One region of the Shinella sp. WSC3-e genome, then DNA from elsewhere that is predicted to be linked to it. Evidence: riboswitches for the same ligand, from Rfam matches in the RefSeq annotation. Region 1 holds a riboswitch; the other holds the start of a gene.
What was found. Region 1 has a riboswitch for thiamine pyrophosphate ahead of thiB (thiamine ABC transporter substrate binding subunit). Riboswitches for the same ligand answer to the same signal wherever they lie in the genome.
Positions count from the first base shown of each region.

Region 2: another riboswitch for thiamine pyrophosphate. It lies ahead of thiC (phosphomethylpyrimidine synthase ThiC); the one in region 1 lies ahead of thiB (thiamine ABC transporter substrate binding subunit).

Region 1 covers NZ_OZ000530.1:3,683,169-3,690,354, reverse strand. Annotated here, with positions in the region: gene thiP (thiamine/thiamine pyrophosphate ABC transporter permease) at 1-777, opposite strand, end outside; gene thiB (thiamine ABC transporter substrate binding subunit) at 779-1,786, opposite strand; TPP riboswitch at 1,825-1,935, opposite strand; gene AABF56_RS18170 (NAD(P)/FAD-dependent oxidoreductase) at 2,169-3,476, opposite strand; gene AABF56_RS18165 (glutamine synthetase family protein) at 3,476-4,825, opposite strand; gene AABF56_RS18160 (GntR family transcriptional regulator) at 5,004-5,657, shown strand; gene AABF56_RS18155 (MOSC domain-containing protein) at 5,659-6,366, opposite strand; gene AABF56_RS18150 (NAD(P)/FAD-dependent oxidoreductase) at 6,534-7,186, shown strand, end outside.
Region 2 covers NZ_OZ000530.1:3,190,002-3,197,187, forward strand. Annotated here, with positions in the region: gene AABF56_RS15810 (ABC transporter ATP-binding protein) at 1-154, shown strand, start outside; gene AABF56_RS15815 (alpha/beta hydrolase) at 169-999, shown strand; gene AABF56_RS15820 (YqaA family protein) at 1,004-1,441, shown strand; gene AABF56_RS15825 (sigma-70 family RNA polymerase sigma factor) at 1,496-2,041, shown strand; gene AABF56_RS15830 (anti-sigma factor family protein) at 2,028-2,801, shown strand; gene AABF56_RS15835 (Bax inhibitor-1/YccA family protein) at 2,833-3,549, shown strand; TPP riboswitch at 3,842-3,958, shown strand; gene thiC (phosphomethylpyrimidine synthase ThiC) at 4,051-5,874, shown strand; gene thiO (glycine oxidase ThiO) at 5,877-6,863, shown strand; gene thiS (sulfur carrier protein ThiS) at 6,860-7,057, shown strand; gene AABF56_RS15855 (thiazole synthase) at 7,059-7,186, shown strand, end outside.

The sequences.
Region 1 (7,186 bases):
CAGCCAGAGCAGGCTTGCCGTGACGAGGATCTGCAGGAAGGCGAGCAGCACGGCGCGCTCGGGGTCGAAATCGAAGCGCAGCGCCTGGTAGATCGCCACTTCGATCGTGGTCGCCGCCGGTCCGCCGCCGAGCGTCAGAACGATGGTGAAGCTCGTCGCGCAGAGCATGAAGACGAGGCCGGCGATGCCCGGCAGGATCCGCCGGATCACCGGCCATTCGATGAGCCGGAACACCGCACCGCCGCCCATGCCGAGATTGGCGGAGGTCAGCCAGTATTCCGCCGGAATGCGGTCGAGGGCCGCCAGCAGGAAGCGCGCGGCGAGCGGCAAGTTGAAGAAGACGTGGGCGATCAGGATGCCGGCAAGCCCGTAGACGCTGACCGGGCTCTGCAGCCCGGCAAGCCCGAGCAGGTCGTTGACGACGCCCTGCCGGCCCCAGATCTCGATGACGCCGAGCGCGGCGACCAGCGCCGGCAGGCCGAGCGGCACGACGGACAGCCGGATGATCCAGACGCGGCCCGGAAAATCCCGCTGCCGGGCGAGCGCCCGGGCGATAGGAATGGCGAGGAGGACGGACAGCAGCGTGGAGAGCGTCGCCTGCAGCAGCGTGAACCGCGCGACGCGCCCGGTATAGGCATCGAGGAGCGGCGCACCGGCGCCGGGGCCGGCATGGGCGAGAAGCACGGCCGTCGCCGCACCGACGAAGGCGAGCACGGTGCCGAGGGCGAGGCCCCCGGCGACACGCAGCGTTCGTCGCTCAGTGCGGGCGAAGATCACGTTACTTGGCGCTCATCGCCGTCAGCCATTCGTCAATCCAGGCCTTGCGGTTGGCCGCGACTTCGTCCGACGGCATCAGGAAGGTCTTTTCCGGCTTCACCAGCGCGTCGAAGGCGGCCGGCAGCGGGTCCTTCGTCTTTGCGGCCGGCATCATCCAGTTGGTCTCCGGGATGATCGACTGGAAGTCCGGGCCGATCATGAAGGTCAGGAACTGGCGGGCAAGGTCCTTGTCGTCGGCGGTGCGCGTCAGGCCGGCGACCTCGATCTGCACGTAGTGGCCCTCGGAGAAGGCAGCGGCCTTGTAGCGCTCGGTCTGTTCCGCGATGACATGGTAGGCCGGCGAGGTCGTGTAGGACAGCACCATCGGCGCCTCGCCCTTGGTGAAGAGGCCGTAGGCTTCCGACCAGCCGGGCGTGACGGTCAGCACGCGGTCCTTCAGTTTGCCCCACGCCTCGCCCGCCTTGTCGCCATAGACCGACTTCACCCAGAGCAGGAGGCCGAGACCCGGCGTCGAGGTGCGCGGATCCTCGATGACGATCTTCTGCGAGGGATCGCCCTCGACGAGATCCTTCAGGCTCGTCGGCGGGTTCTTGAGCGTCTCGCTGTCATAGACGACGGCGAAATGGCCGTAGTCATAGGGCAGGAACGTGTCGTCCGAAAAACCGCCGGGCACGGTGAGGTCCGCCGGCGAAAGGCCGTGCGCCTCGAAGAGGCCGGTCGCCTTGGCCTCGGTGATCAGGTTGGTGTCGAGGCCGAGCACCAGGTCGGCCTTCGTGCCCTCGCCTTCGAGTTTCAGGCGCGTCAAAAGTTCGACGCCGTCGGCGACGCCGACCCACTCGACGGTGCAGCCGCAGGTCTTCTCGAAGGCTTCCTTGACCTTGGGGCCGGGGCCCCATTCGGCGACGAAGCTCTCATAGGTGTAGACGGTCAGCGTCTTTTCCTGCGCGAGCGCGGGAAAGGCGAGGGAAACGGCGAGTGCCGCGATGGTGGAAAGAGAAGTCTTGCGCATCCGCGCCTCCTTGCTGTTCACAAAACGGGAGTAGGGCGCTGGATGTGCCGTCTAATCCCTCCGCCGGTACGAGCCGGATCAGGTTCTTCGGGTTGGCGAAACCGCCTCTCAGCCGGAGGAAAGAACCCCGGGCACCCCGTTAGAGCAAGGCAAGGCATAATCCTGCGCGAGGCGGCGCGCAAGGGGCAAGCGGAAGGCCGGTGCTGGCGCCGGCTACCAAACCTCCCCTTCGTCATGGTCGGGCTTGACCCGACCATCCATCCGCTGGCTCGCCGCGACTGTGGATCCTCGGCTCAAAGCCGAGGATGACGGCAGTGGGTGGGGAGAGGTTTGACCCTCAACAGTCTGAGGCCGGCCAAAGCGCCGGCCTTCCATATCGGCCTCAAAGACCGAAGGCGTCCTTGAACTGGTACCACCAGGAGCCGATGGTGGAATATTGCGCGCGGAACATGCGCCCGCCCGGGAAGGGGATCCAGGGCAGTTTCTCGAACTGGCTGAAACGCGAGAGGTCGCCGTCGATCGCCTCGCTGAGGATGCGGCCGAAGAGATGCGAGCCGGTGACGCCGTGGCCGCTGTAGCCGTGGGCGAAATAGGTGTTCTTGCCGATCTTGCCCATCTGCGGCACGCGCGAGAAGGAAAGGGCGAAATTGCCGCTCCAGGCATAATCGATCTTCACGCCCTTCAGCGAGGGGAAGACCTTTTCGAGGTTCGGGCGGATCTTCGCCCTGACGTCGGCCGGGTCCGTGCCGCCGTAGACGGTGCCGCCGCCGAAGATCATGCGCTTGTCGGCCGACAGGCGGAAATAATCGAGGATGTAGCGCACGTCCTCCACGCACATGTCGCTCGGGATCAGCGCATCGGCGCGCTCGGCGCCGAGCGGCTCGGTGGCGATCATCTGGGTGGAGACCGGCATGACGCGCGAGACGAGCTTCGGCACGACATGGCCGAGATAGGCATTGCCGCAGATGACGGCGACATTTGCCGTGACGCTGCCCTTTGCCGTGTGGATGACGGGCTTTTCCGCCTCGTGCTCGACACGGGTGACGGGCGACTGCTCGTAGATCACGCCGCCGAGCGATTCCAGCGCCCTGGCCTCGCCAAGCGTGAGGTTGAGCGGGTGCATGTGGCCGCCGGTCGTATCCAGCATGCCGCCGATATAGGCGTCGGTGTTGACGAGCTTTCGCATCGCCGCCTTGTCGAGCATCTGGTGGTCGTCCATGCCGTAGCTCTTCCACAGGGCCTTCTTGTGCTCGAGGTCCTTCATGTGGGCGGGCGTGTAGGCGGCGTAGATGTTGCCGTCCTTTAGGTCACAATCGATATTATACTGCGAGACCAGGCGGCGGATGATCCTGCCGCCCTCCTGCACGAGACCGCCGACGAAGGCGCCGGCCTGATCGCCGTAGCGGCGCTTGATGGTATCGAGGCTGGCATTGAGGCCGTTGACGATCTGGCCGCCATTGCGCCCCGAAGCGCCCCAGCCGATGCCCGCCCCCTCGACCATCACCACCTTGTAGCCCTTTTCGGCAAGGTGGATGGCGGTGGAAAGGCCGGAATAGCCGGCGCCGAGCACGGCGACATCGGCCGTGACCGCGCCCTCGAGCACTTTCGGCGTGCGGACGATGTTGCGGGAAGCGGCGTAGTAGCTGTCGGGATAGGTGCCGTCGCCGGCATAGGATTGCGTGTTGGCCATCAGACGATTTCCAGATAGGCGCTGAATTCGAAGTCGGTCACCTGTTCGGCAAAACCGGCGATCTCCTGCCGCTTGCAGGCGATCAGCATGGAGCGAAGGTCGGTGTCGAAGATCTCCGAGACGATCGCGCCGTTCTCGAAAGCGGTGACGGCCGAACCCCATTCCGAGGGAATGCGCGGCAGCTGCGATTGATAGGCGCGGCCCGAAACCGGCGCCGGCGGCTCCCAGGTGTTGCGGATGCCGACGAGGGCGGCACCGAGAATGCCGGCCATGACGAGGTAGGGGTTTGCGTCCGCGCCGGCGACGCGGTGCTCGATGCGCCGCGCCTTGTTGCTGCCGCCGGGAATGCGGATGGCGGCGGTGCGGTTCTCGTAGCCCCAGGAGACGGAGGTCGGCGCGTGCGTGTCGGGGCGCAGGCGGCGGTAGGAGTTGAAGTGCGGCGCGAAGAGCAGCGTCGATTCCGCCATGCCGCGCGTCAGGCCCGCGACGGCGTGTTTCATGATGTCGGAGCCTTCGGGCGTGCCGTTGTCGAAGACGTTGTTGCCGTCTTCGTCGATCAGGCTGAAATGCATGTGCATGCCGCTGCCCGAGCGCATGCCGTAGGGTTTTGCCATGAAGGTGGCGGCAAAGCCGTGCTTGCGCGCGACGCCCTTGATGATGCGCTTGAAGAACAGCGCGTCGTCGGCGGCCTTCAACGGGTCGTCGGAATGCATCAGGTTGATTTCGAACTGGCCGATGCCGTTTTCCGCGACGGCAGAATCCGCCGGCACGTTCTGCCGCTCGCATTCCGCATAGACGTCGGAGAAGAACTGGCCGAAATCGTCGAGCTCGTCGATCGAGAGGATGGCGTCGGAATCGAGCCGCTTGCCGGTATAGGGCGAGATCGGCGGCTCGGCATGGTCGGGCTCGGCGTCGATCAGGTAGAATTCCATTTCCGAGGCGACGACGGGGCGCAGGCCCAGTTCGTGGTACTGCCGGACGATGTTGGCGAGCGCCTGGCGCGGATCGGCGAGGAAGGGGGTGCCGTCCTCCTTGAACAGCCAGAGCGGCACGACGGCCGACGGCTTCAGCGTCCAGTTGACGGGCAGCGCGCCGCGGCCGGTCGGGCTGCAGATGCCGTCCATGTCGCCCGAGGCGAAGACATGGCTGGAGCCGACGATGTCCTCGCCCCACACGTCCACGCCCACGATGGACAGCGGCATGCGGATGCCGCCCTTCAGCACTTTTTCCGCCTGCCCGACGGGCACGCGCTTGCCGCGCAGGATGCCGTTCAGGTCGCAGACCACGGCCTGGATGCTCTCCACGCCGTCGGCATTGATCAGCCAATTGGCATCGTCGTTCGGAGTCATGGTTCCCTTCCGTATCACATAATTATTTTTGTGATCACATTTTCAAAATATGCACACTTTCTTGTCGGGGGTCAAGCTGCTAGAACCTGTCACAAAGCATAGGATAGCATCTGGCAGCCTTTCGTGGAGGGATGGATTGGGCAACTTGGCGCTTGAGCCGCTGGACCGGCCGGAAGGCATGACGACGCATGAATATGCGCATCGGCGCCTGCGCCAGGCCATCATGGTCGGCTCGATCCGGCCGGGGGAATCGCTGACGATCCGCGGCATCGCCGAGGCGATGGAGAGTAGCCCGACGCCGGTGCGCGAGGCGCTGCGCCGCCTTTCCTCCGAAGGCGCGCTGCGCGTGCTCGACAACAGGCGCATCATGGTGCCGCGTATGACGGCGGACCGGTTCAGCGAGCTCGTCTCGCTGCGCTCGGTGCTGGAGCAGCACGCCGCCCGCCGGGCGGTGCCGCACATCACGGAGCGCCGGATCGACCGGCTGGAAGAGATCGACAGGGCGCAGGACGAGGCGATCGCCCGCAAGGACAATGCCAACGCGCTGCTGCTGAACCAGGAATTCCATCGTGCGCTCTACACCGCCAATCCCGAGCAGGTTATCCTGCCGATGGTGGAGAGCATCTGGCTCCAGCTCGGCCCCTTCCTCGGTATCGCCATGGAGCATGTCGCCCAGCTCTATTTCGTCGATCGCCACCAGGAGGCTATCGCCGCGCTGCGCAAGCGCGACGAGGATGCCGTCGCGGCGGCGATCAAGGCCGATATTTCCGAAGGCATCGGCGGTTTCGAGCGGGCGGCGATCGAGAACCTGCTGCGGCTCGCCGGGCAGTAGCCTAATTCACGCTCACCGTGTCGCCGCAAGACACCTTGCCCGGCGCGACGACCTTTGCCAGCACCCCGAAGCCGCCGCCGCCGTGTTTGGCAATCGCATGCAGCACATCCTTGTCGAAGGGGATGCCCGGCTGTCCAAGGGCGGTGAAGGCGCAGCGCGCGCAGGGCTCGGTGATCTCGACGACCGTCTCGCCGATGCCGAGCCTGCGGCCGACGAGACGCTGCTCGACGAAATCGGCATCGCCGTCATCGGTGCCGATCAGGATGTTCGGCCGAAAGCGCCTGGTATCGATGACGGCGTCCGGCAGCAGCGCTTGCAGGCGTGCCAGCGAAGACGTGGTCAGGATGTGCAGGTGCCCGCGATCGTAGCGCGGCGCGGCATCCGCCGCGCCGAAACACAGGAACCGGACGGGAAATCCGAGATGATCCGAGGCAACCCTGTCGGCCGACGGCGAGGGAACGCCATGCCAGGTCATGGCGTCGAGGCTGATCTCCGGCCTGTCGGTTTCCAGCCGGGAGCGAAGCGCCGGGACAGGTCTCCAGCGCTTTTCCTTTTCCGGCGCCGCGACGGCTGCGCCGTCCGCTTCGAAAAGACCCCATTGCCGGTCTCCGACAACGCCGGTGTCGTCGATATCGACGGTTTCGAGCCGCTCGCCGGTCAGAGAGCTGACCGGATAACGCCAGAGTTCGCTTGCCACGCCAAGCCGCATCCCGCTTCCTTTCAAAGGTCTCGTCCTGTCCTGACGCTATCGCTCCATGCTGCCCGTGTCGACCTCTCCCTGCCCATGCTTCCGCGATGCAGCCAAGCGGCTTGCATCTCGCATTCGGCCCATGCAATGGATCAGGGCATGTGACTATGGATGTGTGGGGCAGGCAGATGAAGACGGATGTCATTGTTCTCGGCGCGGGGGTGGTCGGCATCTCGACCGCGATCCATCTCGTCCGGCGCGGCAAATCGGTCGTGCTCGTCGACCGGCGCGGGGCGGCGGAAGAGACCTCTTACGGCAATGCCGGCCTCATCCAGCGCGAGGGCGTCTTCCCCTATGGCTTCCCGCACGATTTCGGCGCGCTCTTCCGCTATGCGCTGAACAACACGATCGACGCCCATTATCACCCTTCGGCGATCCCCGGGATCATTCCGTTCCTTGCCCGCTACTGGTGGCATTCCGGCTTCCGCCAGCACCAGAGCATCGCCCATCTCTATGCGCCGCTCATCGAGAACTCGATTTCCGAACATGCGGACCTCATCGCCGCCTCCGGCGCGGAGGAGCTCATCCGCAAGGACGGCTGGATGAAGGTTTTCCGCACGGAGAAGGAGAGGGACAAGGCCTATGCGGATGCGGAGAAATTGTCCGCCAATTTCGGCGTCAACCATCAGAAGCTGACGACGCGGGAGGTGGCGGAGGCCGAGCCCTCCATCCGCGCCGAGCTCACCGGGGGCCTGCGCTGGACCGACCCGTGGTCGATCCTCGATCCGCAGAGCCTGTTGAGACGTTACCTCGCCTATTTCGAGTCGCTCGGCGGCCAGCT
Region 2 (7,186 bases), 490 kb from region 1:
CGGGGGCCAGTCGATCCTCGTCGTCGACAAGACGCTCTCGGAACTCTTGCCGCTCACCGATCGCTGCTGCGTGCTGGAAAAGGGCCGCACCGTGTTTTCCGGCCCGCCGCAGGCCTTTACCCGCGACCTGCAGGACCGCTATCTCGGCGTCTGAAAACGGAGGACGGCATGTTCGGCTACAGGATCACCGACTGGGACGACGCCTACGAGAACGGCGGCAACATTCCGGGCGGCACGCGCTGGCCCGCCGCCTGGGTGGAACCGGCGCAGCAGATGCGCACGGCGCTTGCCGCCGAAGGCCGGGCAAGACTCGACCTTGCCTATGGCGAGGGCGAGCGCAACCGCCTCGACCTCTTCCTGCCCGAGGGCGCGCCACGCGGCCTCGTCGTCTACGTGCACGGCGGCTTCTGGCTGCGGCTCGACAAAAGCTTCTGGTCGCACCTTGCCGCAGGCGCCCTCGCCCATGGCCACGCCGTCGCCATGCCCTCCTACACGCTCTGCCCGGCCATCCGCATCGGCGGCATCGTGCGGGAGATCGCAGCGGCGATCGAAACGGCGGCGGGACTGGTCGCCGGCGAGCTCCGCCTGATCGGCCATTCGGCGGGCGGCCAGCTCGTCAGCCGCATGGTGTCGGAGCCCTCGCCGCTTTCCGCCGAAACGCTCGCCCGCATCCGCCACGTCCTCTCGCTCTCCGGCCTGCACGACCTGCGCCCGCTCATGCATACCGCCATGAACGAACGGCTGCACATCGACGAGGCGGAGGCCATCGCCGAGAGCCCGGCCCTGCTGCGTCCTGTCGAGGGCACGCGGCTCACCTGCTGGGCAGGTGCCATGGAGCGGGCGGAGTTCCTGCGCCAGAACGCCCTGCTCACCAACATCTGGACCGGCCTCGGCGCCGCGACGTCGACCGTCGTCGAGCCGAACCGGCACCATTTCGACATCGTCGACGGCCTCGCCGATCCCGAACACCCCCTCACCAGAACCTTGCTGTCGCCCTGACCCGATGAGCACGCTTGCCGCCTATGGCGGCCTTTTCCTCGCCGCGCTCGTCGCCGCCACCATCCTGCCGGCCCAGTCGGAAGCGGTGCTCGGCGGCCTGCTGGCCACCGGAACCTATTCCCCCGTGCTGCTGATCCTCGTCGCCGGCACCGGCAATATCCTGGGGTCGGTCGTCAACTGGCTGCTTGGCCGCGGCGTCGAGCGGTTTCGCGGGTCACGATGGTTTCCGGTCAGCGACGGACACCTCGATCGGGCCGGGCGGTGGTATCGCAGATACGGCTGGTGGAGCCTGCTCTTCAGCTGGATGCCGGTCATCGGCGATCCGCTGACGGTGGCGGCCGGCATCATGCGCGAACCCTTCCTGCGCTTCCTGGTCGTCGTTTCCATCGCCAAGTTCGGCCGCTACATCGTGCTCGCCGCCCTCGTGCTGCACTGGCTCTGAAATTTTTTCCGGAAGGAATGGAATGGGCGTCGCCCGGCTTTCGTATACTGGGGCATGAACGGAAAGACACCCGGCTTCAACGTGATCGGACAGCTCGCGGCGCTCAGGCGCTACGCGCTCTCCCTCGTGCGCAATCCGGACGAGGCCGAGGACCTGGTGCACGATGCGCTGGTCAAGGCATATGAGCGACAATCGACCTTCCGCACCGGCGCCAGCGTGCGCAACTGGCTGATGTCGATCCTGCACAATGCGCATGTCGACCGCCTGCGCCAGCGCCGCTCGCAGGAACGCCGCCACGATGCGGCGGCGGAACTGGCGGAGGCGTCCGTCCCGGCGAACCAGGACCATTCGGTGCGCCTGACGCAGTTGCGCAACGCCTTCTTCGCCCTGCCGGAAGACCAGCGCGAGGCCCTGCATCTCGTCGCGATCGAGGAGCTTTCCTATCAGGAGGCGGCCGAAACGCTGGGCATTCCGGTCGGCACGCTGATGTCGCGCGTCGCCCGCGCCCGCCAGCGGCTGCGCGCCTTCGAACAGAGCGGCGCGGCCGCTCCCGTCACACATCTCAGGCTCGTCGGAGGCACTGGCGATGACAAGCAATGATCCCATTCTCGAAACCGATCTCAACGCCTATGTCGACGAGCAGCTCGCCGTCGGCCGGCGCATCGAGGTGGAGGCCTATCTTTCGGAACGGCCGGAGGTCGCGGCGCAGGTCATGAAGGACCTGCGCGTGCGCGACGAGCTTCGCCTGGCGCTCGCCGACCATCGCACGGTGATCCGGCAGGAAACGCGCGAGGCCGCGCGGCTTCTGGAGCGCTCGCTGTCGCGCCGCCGCATCTTCTCCGTCTTCCGCCGCGCCGCGGCCATCGCCCTGTTCGTTGCCGCCGGCTGGACGGCCCATGCCGTGCTCGGCCCCTTCGGCGCCACCGAGGTCGTGGCCTCCACGCCGCCGCCCGCCTTCGTGGAGGAGGCCGTGCGCGCGCACAGGACGACGCTGCTGCGCGACACCATGGCCTCCCAGCCGGAGACCGAGACCTTCGATCCGGCCGAGATCCGCTCGGCAACCGCGATCGTGCTGCCGGACCTGCCGAAGGGCTGGGGCGTGATCGACACGCAGGTCTTCCCCTCCGCCTACGGCCCGAGCGTCGAGCTGGTGCTGGAACCGCGCAAGGACGAGCGCCTGTCGCTGTTCGCGGTACGCCCCGGCTCGTTCGCCGTGCAGCATGTCCTGCTCTTCCACGCCGACAATGCCCGGGCCGCCTACTGGCAGATCGGCGACGTCGCCTATGCGCTTGTGTCGGAAAGCCGCAAGGCCGACGACCTGGCGCAAACCGCGCGCGATCTCTCGCGCACGCTCTACTGATCAACCGCTTCCAAACCGAAGGAGACATTCGATGGACCCCGTACAACAGCGATTTGGCTACGGCGCGCAGGCGCAGTCGGCCGCCCTCTTCGACGAGGGCCTGCGCCAGCACATGCTGCGCGTCTACAACTACATGGGCGCAGGCCTCGTCATCACCGGCCTCGTCGCCTTTATCGTCGGCTCGACGCCGGCCCTCTACGTGCCGATCTTCTCCTCGCCGCTGAAGTGGGTGGTGATGCTGGCGCCGCTCGCCTTCGTCTTCTTCTTCTCGTTCAAGATCCAGACGATGTCGGCCAGCGCCGCGCAGATGACCTTCTGGGCCTTCTGCGCCGTCATGGGCCTGTCGCTCGCCTCGGTGTTCCTCGTCTTCACCGGTACGAGCATCGCCCGCACCTTCTTCATCGCCGCCACCATGTTCGGCACGACGAGCCTCTACGGCTATGTGACGAAGCGTGACCTGTCGAAGTTCGGCTCGTTCCTGATCATGGGCCTGATCGGCGTCATCATCGCCTCGATCGTCAACATCTTCCTCGGTTCGACCGCACTGCAGTTCGCCATCTCCGTGATCGGCATCGCCGTCTTCGTCGGCCTCACCGCCTGGGACACGCAGAACATCAAGGAACAGTATGCCGAGAACATCGACCAGGAATCGCAGCAGAAAATGGCCGTGTTCGGCGCGCTTTCGCTATACCTGAACTTCGTCAACATCTTCCAGCTCCTGCTGAATTTCACCGGCGAACGCGAGTAGTTTTCGCAAGGGATTTCAAAGAGAACGGCGGGGTAAAACCCCGCCGTTTCCGTTTGCCTCCACCCACTGCCGTCATCCTCGGCCTTGAGCCGAGGATCCACGTTCCGCCCGCGGCTATGGATGCTCGGGTCAAGCCCGAGCATGACCGAGGAGAGGGCGCCGCGAGAAACGGAACAAGCGGCCATATGGGTTGCATGGCTCGTTTCTGCAGCGTGTTTCGCGCAATATAACGTAAGCTTATTCTTACATATTTTACCCCGTTGACAAATCGCCACGCAGCGTCTTTGCTTAGGGCATTCACCAGGGGGGTCCCGACAAGGGGCTGAGATACTGCTGGCATTCGCAGCGCAGTGACCCGTTGAACCTGATCCAGTTCATACTGGCGTAGGGACGGTGCAAGCGCTGTAGAACCCGAAATCCGCAACCCGGATTCCGCCTACGCGTCCTTCCATCATTCCGGCTCTAGGACTGGGTCTCCAACCGCAAACTTGGAGCCTCACGATGAACATTGCCGCCCAGAAGCTCACCCCCACCGTCACGACGGGCGCCCTTCCCGCCTCGCGAAAGATCCACATAGCCGGCGAGCAGCACCCGGAGATCCGCGTGCCGATGCGCGAGATCGCGCTGCACCCGACCTCCGGCGAACCGCCGGTCATCGTCTACGACGCCTCCGGCCCCTATACCGACCCCGCCCATGTCGTCTCGATCGAGAGCGGCCTGCCGCGGCTGCGCGAAGCCTGGGTCGCGGCGCGCGGCGACACCGAGGACTATGAAGGCCGCCACATCCGCCCGGAAGACAACGGCTTTGCCTCCGGCGAACGGCTGACGCCGGAATTTCCCGTGCGCAACCGGCCGCGCCGGGCGAAGGACGGCAAGGCCGTCACCCAGCTCGCCTATGCCCGCGCCGGCATCATCACGCCGGAAATGGAATTCATCGCCATCCGCGAGAACCTCGGCCGCAAGGCCGCCAAAGAGGCGCTCATCCGCGACGGCGAGAGCTTCGGTGCCCATATCCCCGACTTCGTCACGCCGGAATTCGTTCGCCAGGAAGTCGCGAGCGGCCGGGCCATCATCCCGGCCAACATCAACCATCCGGAAGCCGAGCCGATGATCATCGGCCGGAATTTCCTGGTGAAGATCAATGCCAATATCGGCAATTCCGCCGTCACCTCCTCCATGGCGGAAGAGGTCGAGAAGATGGTCTGGGCGATCCGCTGGGGCGGCGATACGGTCATGGACCTTTCCACCGGCCGCAACATCCACAACATCCGCGAATGGATCATCCGCAATGCGCCGGTCCCGATCGGCACCGTGCCGCTCTACCAGGCGCTGGAGAAGGTGAACGGCATTGCCGAGGACCTCACCTGGGAGGTCTTCCGCGACACGCTGATCGAGCAGGCCGAACAGGGCGTCGACTATTTCACCATCCATGCCGGCGTGCGGCTCGCCTATATCCCGCTCACCGTGAACCGCGTCACCGGCATCGTCTCGCGCGGCGGCTCGATCATGGCCAAATGGTGTCTCCATCACCACCGGGAAAGCTTCCTCTACGAGCATTTCGAGGAGATCTGCGACATCTGCCGCGCCTATGACGTCTCCTTTTCGCTGGGCGATGGCCTCCGCCCCGGCTCGATCGCCGACGCCAACGACGCCGCGCAGTTCGCCGAACTCGAAACGCTCGGCGAGCTGACGCAGATCGCGTGGGCAAAGGATTGCCAGGTGATGATCGAAGGCCCCGGCCATGTGCCGATGCACAAGATCAAGGAGAACATGGACAAGCAGCTGAGGACCTGCGGCGAGGCGCCCTTCTACACGCTCGGGCCGCTGACGACCGACATCGCCCCCGGCTACGACCACATCACCTCGGGCATCGGCGCCGCGATGATCGGCTGGTTCGGCACGGCCATGCTCTGCTACGTCACGCCGAAGGAACATCTCGGCCTGCCCGACCGCGACGACGTGAAGGTCGGCGTCATCACCTACAAGATCGCCGCCCACGCCGCCGACCTCGCCAAGGGCCATCCGGCGGCGAAGATCCGCGACGACGCGCTGTCGCGCGCCCGCTTCGAGTTCCGCTGGGAGGACCAGTTCAACCTCTCGCTCGATCCGGAGACCGCGCGCGCGTTCCACGACGAGACGCTGCCGAAGGAGGCGCACAAGGTGGCGCATTTCTGCTCCATGTGCGGCCCGAAATTCTGCTCCATGCGCATCTCGCACGATATCCGCGCCGAGGCGCAGAAGGAGGGACTGGAGGCCATGGCGGCGAAATATCGCGACGGCGGCGACCTTTATATGCCGCTTGCCGGCGCCCCGGCCGGAGAATGACCATGCGCGTCCTCGTCAAGGGGGCCGGCGTTGCCGGCCTCACGGTCGCCTGGCAGCTCTATCGCCACGGTTTCGACGTCACCATCACCGAGCGCGCCGAAAAGGTGGGCCTCGGGGCCTCCGGCTTTGCCGGCGGCATGCTGGCACCCTGGTGCGAGCGGGAGAGCGCGGAGGAGCCCGTGCTCACGCTCGGCCGCTCGGCCGCCGACTGGTGGGAGGCGGCCGTGCCCGGCCATGTCAGCCGCCAGGGAACGCTGGTCGTTGCCGCCGGCCGCGATGCCGGGGAGCTCGACCGCTTCGCCCGCCGCACGAGCGGCTGGGAATGGCTGGATGCCGCGGCCATCGCCGAGCTGGAGCCGGATCTCGCCGGCCGCTTCCCCAAGGCCCTGTTCTTCCGGCAGGAGGCCCATCTCGATCCGCAACGGGCGCTCTCGGCCCTCACCGCCGGGCTGGAGGAGGCGCGCATGCGCTTCCTCTTCGGCGCGGACGGCACGCCGGATGCGGCACGCTACGACCGCGTGGTCGACTGCACCGGCGCGGCCCGGATCGGCCAGCTGCCGGACCTCCGGGGCGTGCGCGGCGAGATGCTCTATGTGGAAACCCCGGAGATCAACCTCTCCCGCCCTGTCCGCCTGCTGCATCCGCGCCATCCGATCTATGTCGTACCGCGCGGAAGGAACCGTTTCATGGTGGGCGCAACCATGATCGAGAGCGCCGACGGCGGCGGCATCACCGCCCGCTCGCTCATGGAACTGCTGAACGCCGCCTACACGCTGCACCCGGCCTTTGGCGAGGCGCGGCTCACGGAAACCGGTGCCGGCATCCGCCCGGCCTATCCCGACAACCTGCCGCGCGTGAGCGAGCATGATGGCACGCTCCATGTGAACGGCCTCTATCGCCACGGCTTCCTGCTGGCCCCCGCCATGGCGGCGGAGGTCGCGCGGCGGCTTCTTGCAGAACAGGCACGACCGGAAAGGAGGGCATCATGACCTTCATCATCAACGGCGAGGAACAGGAGGTCGCGGCCGCGACGCTCGCCGACCTCCTCTCCGTTCTCGATTATGAGGGCGAATGGCTGGCGACGGCGGTCAACGGCGAGCTGGTGCACCGCGAGGACCGCGCCGGCTTCACGCTCGGCGCACGCGATCGCATCGAGATCCTCTCGCCCATGCAGGGAGGCTGACATGCTGAAGCTCTACGATAAGGAGGTGCGCTCGCGCCTGCTGCTCGGCACCGCCCGCTATCCCTCCCCCGCGATCCTCGCCGAGGCCGTGCGCCGCGCGAAGGCGGAGATCGTCACCGTGTCGCTGCG